DNA from 3 places in the Lysobacter sp. genome. Region 3 is predicted to be linked to each of the others. Evidence: predicted binding sites of a transcription regulator. Region 3 holds the regulator's gene; each other region holds the start of a gene.
The links. Region 3 encodes HrcA, which represses chaperone genes, less so after heat shock. Its sites were predicted from a motif close to TTNGCACTCNNNNNNNNNGAGTGCNAA; they were not measured.
Positions count from the first base shown of each region.

Region 1 (3,273 bases), on a different contig from region 3:
CTTCGGTGGCGGCACCGACCTTGATGACGGCCACGCCGCCGGCCAGCTTGGCCACGCGCTCCTGCAGCTTCTCGCGGTCGTAGTCGGAGGAGGTCTCCTCGATCTGCGCCTTGATCTGCTTGATGCGGCCTTCGATGCCCGAGGCTTCGCCGGCGCCGTCGATGATGGTGGTGTTCTCCTTGGAGACCTGCACCTTCTTCGCGCGGCCGAGATCCTTGATGGTGGCCTTGTCGAGCTGCAGGCCGACTTCTTCGGAGATCACGGTGCCGCCGGTCAGGATGGCCATGTCTTCCAGCATCGCCTTGCGACGGTCGCCGAAGCCCGGGGCCTTCACGGCGCAGACCTTCACGATGCCGCGGATGGTGTTGACCACCAGGGTCGCCAGGGCTTCACCCTCGACTTCCTCGGCGATGATCAGCAGCGGCTTGCCAGCCTTCGCGACGCCTTCCAGCACCGGCAGCAGGTCACGCACGTTGGAGATCTTCTTGTCGTGCAGCAGGATGAACGGATCGTCCAGTTCGGCCTGCATCGACTGCTGGTTGTTGATGAAGTACGGCGACAGGTAGCCGCGGTCGAACTGCATGCCCTCGACGACGTCGAGCTCGTTCTCCAGGCCCGAACCGTCCTCGACGGTGATCACGCCTTCCTTGCCGACCTTGTCCATCGCCTGCGCGATGAGGTCGCCGATGTTGGTGTCGCTGTTGGCCGAGATCGCGCCGACCTGGGCGATTTCCTTCGAGGTCGACGACGGCTTGCTGATCTTCTTCAGCTCGCCCACGGCCTCGGTCACGGCCTTGTCGATGCCGCGCTTGAGGTCCATCGGGTTCATGCCGGCGGCGACCGCCTTCATGCCCTCGCGGATCAGCGCCTGCGCCAGCACGGTAGCGGTGGTGGTGCCGTCACCGGCGTTGTCGGAGGTCTTGGAAGCGACTTCCTTCACCATCTGCGCGCCCATGTTCTCGAACTTGTCCTGCAGTTCGATTTCCTTGGCGACGGACACGCCGTCCTTGGTGATGGTGGGAGCGCCGAAGCTCTTCTCGAGCACGACGTTGCGGCCCTTCGGGCCGAGCGTGGCCTTGACGGCATTGGCGAGGATGTTGACGCCGCGCACCATCTTGACGCGCGCGTCCTCACCGAAACGGATTTCCTTGGCTGCCATGTTCTGAAACTCCGGGAATGGGGAATTGGGAATGGGGAATGGTTGAAAGCAGGAGAGGGAGCGGGATGGGATAAGGGATGTCGGCGCGCGGCGCCTTTACGATTCCCGATTTCCCATTCCCGGTTCCCCGTGCTGGCGTTACGCCAGCACCGCGAAGATGTCGTCTTCCTTCACCACCAGGTATTCGGTGCCGTCGAGCTTGACCTCGGTGCCGCTGTACTTGCCGAAGAGCACCTTGTCGCCGACCTTGACCTTGGGAGCGCGCACGTTGCCGTTGTCGAACACCTTGCCTTCGCCCACTGCGACGACTTCGCCCTTGATCGGCTTCTCGGTCGCCGAGTCGGGGATCACGATGCCGCCGGCGGACATCTTTTCTTCTTCCATGCGCTTGATGACCACGCGGTCGTAGAGCGGCTTGATATTCATGGCGGACAAACCTCCGAGGAGTGATGTAAGTTGTTGAAACGGAACAAAAACTTTCGAAATTTTAGCACTCGCCACCGATGAGTGCCAAGTTCGGTGGCGAAGAAAACCCCGGGGAACCGGGATTGCCGGGAGATTGGGGGGTGGCGAAAAGCTTTCAAGGGGCTGAACGCAAATCCGTCCGGATTGCGGCAACACGCGCGCGGGAAGCGGAAAAAGAAAGAGCGCGTCCCGTGGAACGCGCTCTTTGGTGCGGAGTGGCTTGTCCTGTGCTTGGTGCGTCCCTGCACCCGTCCCCGAACCGACGCCTTGTCGCGCTTCGCGTCCCTGCTGGCGCCAGCGAATCTTGTGCACTCCGTGGCAGAACGGCCAGTACCCAGGTAGAGTCCGACCGTTGAGCATCGGTAGCCCAATCGTGTCGGAAAAACATGAAAGCGCCGGGTGTGCCTCGAAAATCGCGTGAAGGAGGCTACCGCTGGCGCACAGGCTTTGATGTATTTTGTTCGCCAGGTGACTACAGGTAGCAGCCATGACACCGCAGCAGCGCATCCGCCTCGCCCGCCGTCATGCAGGCCTTTCGCAGGCTGCACTCGGAGCTGCCGTCGGAGTGCAGCGCAGCGCGGTGGGCCACTGGGAATCGGCACGCGGCAAGTTCCCCAGCGTGGCGCACCTGCGCGAGATCGCGATGGTGACCGGCGTGCAGTTCGAATGGCTGGCGACCGGGCGCGGCTCGATGGGGCTGTCGGCCGAAACCGCACTGGATTCGGTGGCGGCGGCCGACGCCATCCTGGTCGAGGACCCGCTGGAACTGCGGCTGCTCGCCGCCTTCCGCGATGCGCCAATGCGCTCGAAGGCGCCACTGGTGGAAGTAGTCGAGCAGCTGGCCGAGCAGCGCATCGGCCGCCTGCGCGGCGCAAGCCAGCGCGGGCGCTGAGCCTCAGCCGCCGGAGAGGCGCTTCACCGCCGCGGCCGGCAGGGCCGTGCAATCGGCGGCAGGTTCGAATGCCGCAGTGGCCGTTTCGTCGCCCTGCACCAGTTGCAGGCGAATGGGCTTCGCCGCGGCCGACAGGCCCAGTGTCCAGACCGCGCGGATCGTTCCCTGCATCGGCGGTTCGGGCAGCAGGCGGCCGGTCGCGTCCACATAGACCAGGTCCTTGACGCCCTCGCCCACGCGCTTGCCGGTCTCCGCGTCGAGGACGTCCATCGAGGCAGGATCGCGCCAGCAGTCCATGGCGCTCTCGCAGCTCAGGTCGGCCAGCACGCGCGGGGACGGCGCGGCCAGCAGGCAGGCCGCGCGCACGCGGATGCCGTGCGCATCGCCAGGCTGCGCCACGGCCTGCAGGCCCGGGACCAGCAGCAGGACGGCGGAGAGCAGCCAGCGTTGGGGGGACATCGAGCCTCCTCGGCCATCGGTCGCAGCCTACGCCAATCGCCGCCGCGGTGCCGGGACGCGACACGCCATTCCATGACCGGCCCGCGCGCGGCTCCGGGGCAGGCCCTAAACTGGCGCCCCGATGTCCGCCTCCTCCCACAACGTGCGGCTGGTGCTGAGCACCTGCCCCGATCCGCAGACCGCCGACGCCCTGGCCAGTTCGCTGGTCGGCGAGCGCCTGGCGGCCTGCGTCAACGTCCTGCCCGGCGTGAAATCCACCTATCGCTGGAAAGGCGAGGTGGCGCGCGACGAGGAAGTG
Region 1 covers NZ_DASRTS010000029.1:28,545-31,817, reverse strand. Annotated here, with positions in the region: gene groL (chaperonin GroEL) at 1-1,159, opposite strand, end outside; gene groES (co-chaperone GroES) at 1,298-1,585, opposite strand; gene VFE83_RS07740 (helix-turn-helix domain-containing protein) at 2,112-2,516, shown strand; gene VFE83_RS07735 (hypothetical protein) at 2,520-2,975, opposite strand; gene cutA (divalent-cation tolerance protein CutA) at 3,097-3,273, shown strand, end outside.
Region 1: a site for HrcA is predicted at 1,647-1,673, ahead of groES (co-chaperone GroES). Genes of this name have one in related genera too.

Region 2 (3,273 bases), on a different contig from region 3:
CTTTCATCCGTGGCTACGTGCATCCGCAGCCGATCCCGGGCGCACGCGTGCTGTACGTCGAGGACAGCAAGGTGGTCGCGCTGGCGACCAAGCGCATGCTCGAGCGCCACGGCCTCACCGTGCTGCATTTCGTGGGCGTGGAAGAAGCACTGGAATACCTGGAAACGCATCGCGGCCAGGATGATGCCGGCGCTGACCTCGTGCTCACCGACGTCTACCTGAAGGGTGCGCTCAGCGGCAACGACCTGCTGGCGCGACTGCGCGACGACTTCGGTTACGGCAAGCGGCGCCTGCCCGTGCTGGTGATGACCGGCGACGCCAATGCCGACAACCAGAGCGCGCTGCTGCGCGCCGGCGCCAACGACCTCGTGCTCAAGCCGATCGAGGAACGCCTGCTGGTGACCAAGACGCTGTTCCAGTTGCGCCTGGCGCGACTGGGCGAGCCGGCCACTCTGGACTCATGAGCGAGACCGCAGACCGCATCCGCCTGGAGCCGTCGTGGAAGGCCCGCATCGGCGATTACCTGCAGCGGCCCGAGATGCAGGCCCTTTCGGGCTTCCTGCGCGACCGCAAGGCAGCCGGCGCGCGCATCTTTCCGCCCGGTCCGAACATCTTCGCCGCATTCGACGCGACGCCGTTCGACCAGGTGAAGGTGGTGATCCTGGGCCAGGACCCGTACCACGGGATGGGCCAGGCGCATGGGCTGTGCTTCTCGGTGCAGCCGGGCGTGGGCGTTCCGCCGTCGCTGGACAACATCTTCAAGGAAATCCAGCGGGACCTGGGCATCCCGCGGCCCGACCACGGCTGCCTGCTGCCGTGGGCGCGGCAGGGCGTGCTGCTGCTCAATGCCGTCCTGACGGTGGAGGAAGGCCGTGCCGGCGCCCATCAGGGCAAGGGCTGGGAAGGCTTCACCGACCACGTCGTCGACGTGCTCAACCGCGAGCGCGAGGGGCTGGTGTTCATGCTGTGGGGCAGCTATGCCCAAGCCAAGGGCAAGGTGATCGACCCTCGCCGGCACAGGGTGCTCAAGGCGCCGCATCCGTCGCCGCTGTCCGCGCACCGCGGTTTCCTCGGCTGCGGGCATTTCTCGGCCGCCAACGAATACCTGGCCCGTCACGGCAAGACGCCCATCGACTGGTCGTTGCCGTCCAGGGCCACGCTACCGACCTGACCGCCGGCGGGCTCAGCCCGCATTTCCCGGCGGGAGCCGGTGGTGAACTTTCTCGTCCCGGCCGGGTCTATGAACGGCGTCGCGAAACACCGGGCCGGTCACGCGGTCCCGACGCTCCTCTCACGCGCCAAATGGTTGATTTATCAGGCGATCCATTCGGGATGGCCGGGCAACTCGACCCGCCGCGCTTTGTCCCACCCATGAAACACTGAGGCCCTTTCGACCTTTAGCAGACCACCATTTCGACTGCTAAGATGCCCCCCATGACCCAGAACACCCTGTCCATCCCGCTGGTTTCCAACAACCTCCCGGTGCCGAGCGCCCTCGGCTCGCTGGACGCATACGTCAACGCCGTGCACCGCATCCCGGTGCTGAGCGCCGAGGACGAGCAGGCACTGGCCCGCCGCTTCCGCGACCAGGAAGACCTGGACGCCGCCCGCGAGCTGGTGCATTCGCACCTGCGTTTCGTCGTCCACGTGGCCCGTGGCTACAACGGCTATGGCCTGCAGATGGGCGACCTCATCCAGGAAGGCAACATCGGCCTGATGAAGGCGGTCAAGCGCTTCGACCCCGACCAGGGCGTGCGCCTGGTGTCCTTCGCGGTGCACTGGATCCGCGCGGAGATGCACGAGTTCATCCTCAAGAACTGGCGCATCATGAAGGTCGCCACGACCAAGGCGCAGCGCAAGCTGTTCTTCAACCTGCGCAAGTCCAAGACCCGCCTGGGCTGGATGAACGCCGAGGAGGTCCGCGCCGTGGCCCAGGACCTCAACGTCTCCGAGCGCGAAGTGCTGGAGATGGAGTCGCGCCTCTCGGGCCGCGACATCGGCTTCGACGCGCCGGATGAGGACGACGACAACGCCCCGCCGTCGCCGGTGGCCTACCTGCGCGCCGACGGCGAGGACCCCTCGCAGGCGTACGAGCGCGAGGACGAGGAAGACAACCACCTCGCCCTGCTGCGCGAAGGCCTGTCCGGACTGGACGCCCGCTCGCGCGACATCATCCGCCGCCGCTGGCTGGACGCCGACAGCAAGATCACGCTGCAGGAACTGGCCGACGAATACGGCGTTAGCGCCGAGCGCATCCGCCAGATCGAGGCCAACGCGCTGAAGAAGATGCGCGCGCTGTTCGCGGCATAACGCGACCCGCGTCGAACGACTCACGATGGCCCGGCACTGCCGGGCCATCGGCTTTTGGGCGACCGCATTTCACATTGTCTTCATTGCCTTGCATGGACTTTCCCCTCGCCCTCCGCCACCGCGCGGTGCGGTGGCGGGGAAGGGTGAACCCAACGCAAGGAGTCTCAGGATGAGTACGAAGCTGGCTGGAATGGCTTTGGTGCTGTGCGGTTCGATGCTGGGTACGTATGCGCCTGCCGCGAAGGCGGGAGACGTGAGCAATGCGAGCTTGGCGTGCTATGTGGACACATCGGCGTTTGACCAATTGACGTCGGGCTTCTGCGCGAGCGGCTGGACGCCCGCCCAGCCCAACCCGACCGTCGCACACTTCGAAGTCATCGGCCTTGCGCCGGGCAACTACACGTTTACCTGGTCGTCCGCGCAATGCGGAAACGTGGCGTGGTGCAACCAGTCGATCCGGAAGGACACCAGCGTCGGCGGCCATCCCGTCACGCTGACGGTTACCATTCGCGACAACGACACCGGTGCCAGCAAGACGGTGAGCGCCACCGCCGAGTACATCGACATCTGGACGTAAGCGAGTACCGACGGCAGCCGCGATGCGGCTGCCGTCTTCGATGTACGGCAACAGGATGACCGTCGCGCGCTGGGGAAGGCGCACTGGCCATGTCTACGGCGCGCGCTCCTGCCCCGTCTCTTGGCCGCCCAGGATGATCCGCGCGTGGCGCTGGTAGCTCCAGTAGGCCCAGGCCCAGTTGATCAGCACGATGATTCGGTTGCGGAAGCCGATCAGGAAGAACACGTGGGCGGCAAGCCAGAACCACCAGGCGATTAGGCCCGAAATCTTCAGCCCATGCAGGTCGACGACCGCGGCCATGCGGCCGATGGTGGCGAGGTTGCCGAAGTCGCGATAACGGAACGGTGGGGCTGTCGCGCCGGCGAGGCGCGACCGGATCACGCGCG
Region 2 covers NZ_DASRTS010000011.1:46,489-49,761, reverse strand. Annotated here, with positions in the region: gene VFE83_RS02025 (response regulator) at 1-464, shown strand, start outside; gene ung (uracil-DNA glycosylase) at 461-1,171, shown strand; gene rpoH (RNA polymerase sigma factor RpoH) at 1,435-2,310, shown strand; gene VFE83_RS02010 (hypothetical protein) at 2,480-2,887, shown strand; gene VFE83_RS02005 (NAD(P)/FAD-dependent oxidoreductase) at 2,981-3,273, opposite strand, start outside.
Region 2: a site for HrcA is predicted at 1,398-1,424, ahead of rpoH (RNA polymerase sigma factor RpoH). Genes of this name have one in related genera too.

Region 3 (3,273 bases):
GTCGACTTCGCTCAGGCGCGGCTCGTGCTCGGCCACGCGCTGCAGGTCGGAACGCACGTGCTGCAGGCTGCGCGAGAGCGAAGGACCTTCCTCGCCGCCCAGTTGCGCGAAGGCGCCGTCGCAGGCGGCGATCAGGCCGGCCGCGTGCGCGTGCCGACGATGGTCGGCCTGCAGCCGGGCGATGGCTTCGGGCTCCAGTTCCTCGCGGTCTAGTTCGGCGTGCTGGTGCTGGAGCCACTCGATGCGGTCGGAGACGTCGCCGCGCGCCGACAGGGCGTCGCGTTCGGCGAGCAGTGCGCTCCAGCGAGCCGCGGCGGCCTCGACCGCGCGGCGTTCGCTGTCGGTGCGGCCGAAGGCGTCCAGCAGTGCCAGCTGGCTGGGGCGCGACATCAGCGCCTGATGTTCGTGCTGCCCATGGATCTCCACCAGCAGCCCGGCGAGTTCGCCCAGCTGGCCCAGCGTGACCGGCCGGCCGTTGACCCAGGCGCGCGAGCCGCCGTCGGCCCGGATCACGCGGCGGATCTGGCAGGCGTCGTCCTCGTCGAGCTCGTTTTCGCGCAGCCATTCGCTGGCCTTGGGAACGTCGCCGAGGGCGAATTCGGCGACCAGTTCGGCGCGATCGGCGCCGTGGCGGACCACGCCGCTGTCGGCGCGCAGGCCGGACAGCAGGCCCAGGGCGTCGACCAGCAGCGACTTGCCGGCGCCGGTTTCGCCGGAGATCACGGTCAGGCCGGGGCCGAAGGCCAGTTCGGCTTCGGTGACGACGGCGAATTGCTTGAGCGAAAGGTGGACGAGCATGGAGCGCGATTTTGCCCTGTGTGGGGTGCGCGTGATAGCGGGCGGCCGTCTCACCGGAAGCGAATAGCCGATCCGGGTTGCGCGACCGTGACGGCTTGCGTGAGACGCGGTGGCCGTCAAATATCCCGGCATGAGCCGCAAACCCGCTGATCCCTCCCTCGACCCGCGCGCCCGGCAGCTGCTGCGCACGCTGATCGGCCATTACATCCGCAGCGGCGAGCCGGTCGGCTCCCAGACCCTGGCGCGGCATTCGGGGCTGGACATCAGTCCGGCGACGGTCCGCAACATCCTGGCCGACCTGGAAGACGTGGGCTTGCTCAGCGCGCCGCACCATTCGGCGGGTCGCGTGCCGACCGCGCAGGGCTACCGCCTGTTCGTGGACTCGCTGCTGCAGGTGCGTCCGCTGCCGGACACCGACGTGGCGCGCCTGCGCGGCGAGCTGCCGGTCGGCACCGGCACGCAGGCGCTGCTGGGCAGCGCGTCGGAGCTGCTCTCGGCGATGACCCATTTCGTCGGCGTGGTCAGCGTGCCCAGGCGCGAGCAGTTCGCGTTCCGGCGCATCGAGTTCGTGCCGCTGGACGGTCCGCGCGTGCTGGCGATCCTGGTCTTCGCCGACAACGAGGTGCAGAACCGCATGGTCCAGACCCGTCGTCCGTTCGACGCGGGCGAGCTGGAGCGCGTGGCCAACTACCTCAATGCCCATTTCGCCGGCCGCACCATCGCCGACATCCGCGGCACGCTGCTGCGCGAGTTGCGCAGCGCACAGGACGAAATGCAGGTGCTGCTGACCCAGTCGGTGGAACTGGCCGAGCAGGCGCTCGCGCCCGGCGGCGACGACATGGTGCTGGCCGGCCAGACCCGGCTGATGGGCGTGCAGGAACTGGCCGACCTGGACCGCCTGCGCGAACTGTTCGACGCCTTTGCCCGCAAGCGCGAGATCCTGCAACTGCTCGAACGCACCGTGCAGGCGCCGGGCGTGCGCATCTTCATCGGCGAGGAGACCGGGCTGGCACCCCTGGAAGGCATGTCGCTGGTAACCGCCCCCTACGCCAGCGGAGCGGGCCAGGTGCTGGGCGTGCTCGGGGTCATCGGCCCCAGCCGCATGGCCTACGACCGCGTGATCCCGGTCGTGCAGGCCGCCGCTGACGCGCTGGGCGCGGCATTGCAGCCGGAAACCTGACCCGGCCTGGGCCCACCTGACCGGCACGCGGGCCGCGATTCGTCTTGAAAGCCTGCAGGCCGGCCCCATTGCTGGCCTGACGCGCCGCCGAGCGCGGCTTTTCGCATGTTTGAGCGCCCATGGCGCAGGGATGGAGCAACCGCATGACTTCCAGCATCACTTCCGGCGAACCCAACGAGACCACGCAGGCTCCCGTCGACGAGTCCGGCGCGGACCTGTCCGCACAGCTCGAGGCGGCCCGCGCCGAGGCCGCGCAGCTTCGCGAGGACTCGCTGCGCGAGCGCGCCGATCTGGAGAACCAGCGCCGACGCATGGCGCGCGAGGTTGAGATGGCGCGCAAGTTCGCCAACGAGCGCCTGCTCGGCGAACTGCTCCCCGTCATCGACAGCCTCGAAGCGGGCCTGTCGGTGCAGGCCGATACCGCTCAGCACCTGCGCGAAGGCATGGAACTGACGCTGCGCCAGCTGCTGAAGGTGGCATCGGACAACGGCCTGGTCGCGGTCGATCCGGTCGGCCAGCCGTTCGATCCGGAGAAGCACCAGGCCATGAGCATGGTCGAGGCCGCGGGCCACGCGCCCGGCGACGTGGTGCAGGTCTACCAGAAGGGCTGGCTGCTGAACGAGCGTCTCCTGCGTCCGGCGCTGGTCGTCGTCGCCCGGCACGACTGAGCGGAAGGCACCGATCCGGCGGCGCCCGCCCTTGAAGGGCAGGGCCAAACCCCCAGATAGCGGACATCGGCGGTGCGTTACCGCCCCAGCATTCAAAGCATTCGAGAGGGAGCAATCACCATGGGCAAGATCATCGGTATCGATCTCGGCACGACCAATTCGTGCGTGGCGATCATGGAAGGCGGCAAGGCGCGCGTCATCGAAAACGCCGAAGGCGACCGCACCACCCCGTCCATCGTCGCCTTCACCAAGGACGGCGAAGTCCTGGTCGGCGCCTCGGCCAAGCGCCAGGCCGTGACCAATCCGAAGAACACCTTCTTCGCCGTCAAGCGCCTCATCGGTCGCAAGTTCACCGACGCTGAAGTGCAGAAGGACATCGGCCTCGTCCCGTACAAGATCACGCAGCATGAAAACGGCGACGCGTGGGTCGAGACCTCCGAGGGCCGCAAGATGGCCCCGCAGCAGATTTCGGCCGAAGTGCTGGCCAAGATGAAGAAGACCGCCGAGGCCTACCTGGGCGAGACGGTGACCGAGGCCGTCATCACCGTGCCGGCGTACTTCAACGACAGCCAGCGCCAGGCGACCAAGGACGCGGGCAAGATCGCGGGTCTGGACGTCAAGCGCATC
Region 3 covers NZ_DASRTS010000038.1:48,533-51,805, reverse strand. Annotated here, with positions in the region: gene recN (DNA repair protein RecN) at 1-798, opposite strand, end outside; gene hrcA (heat-inducible transcriptional repressor HrcA) at 929-1,978, shown strand; gene grpE (nucleotide exchange factor GrpE) at 2,122-2,646, shown strand; gene dnaK (molecular chaperone DnaK) at 2,767-3,273, shown strand, end outside.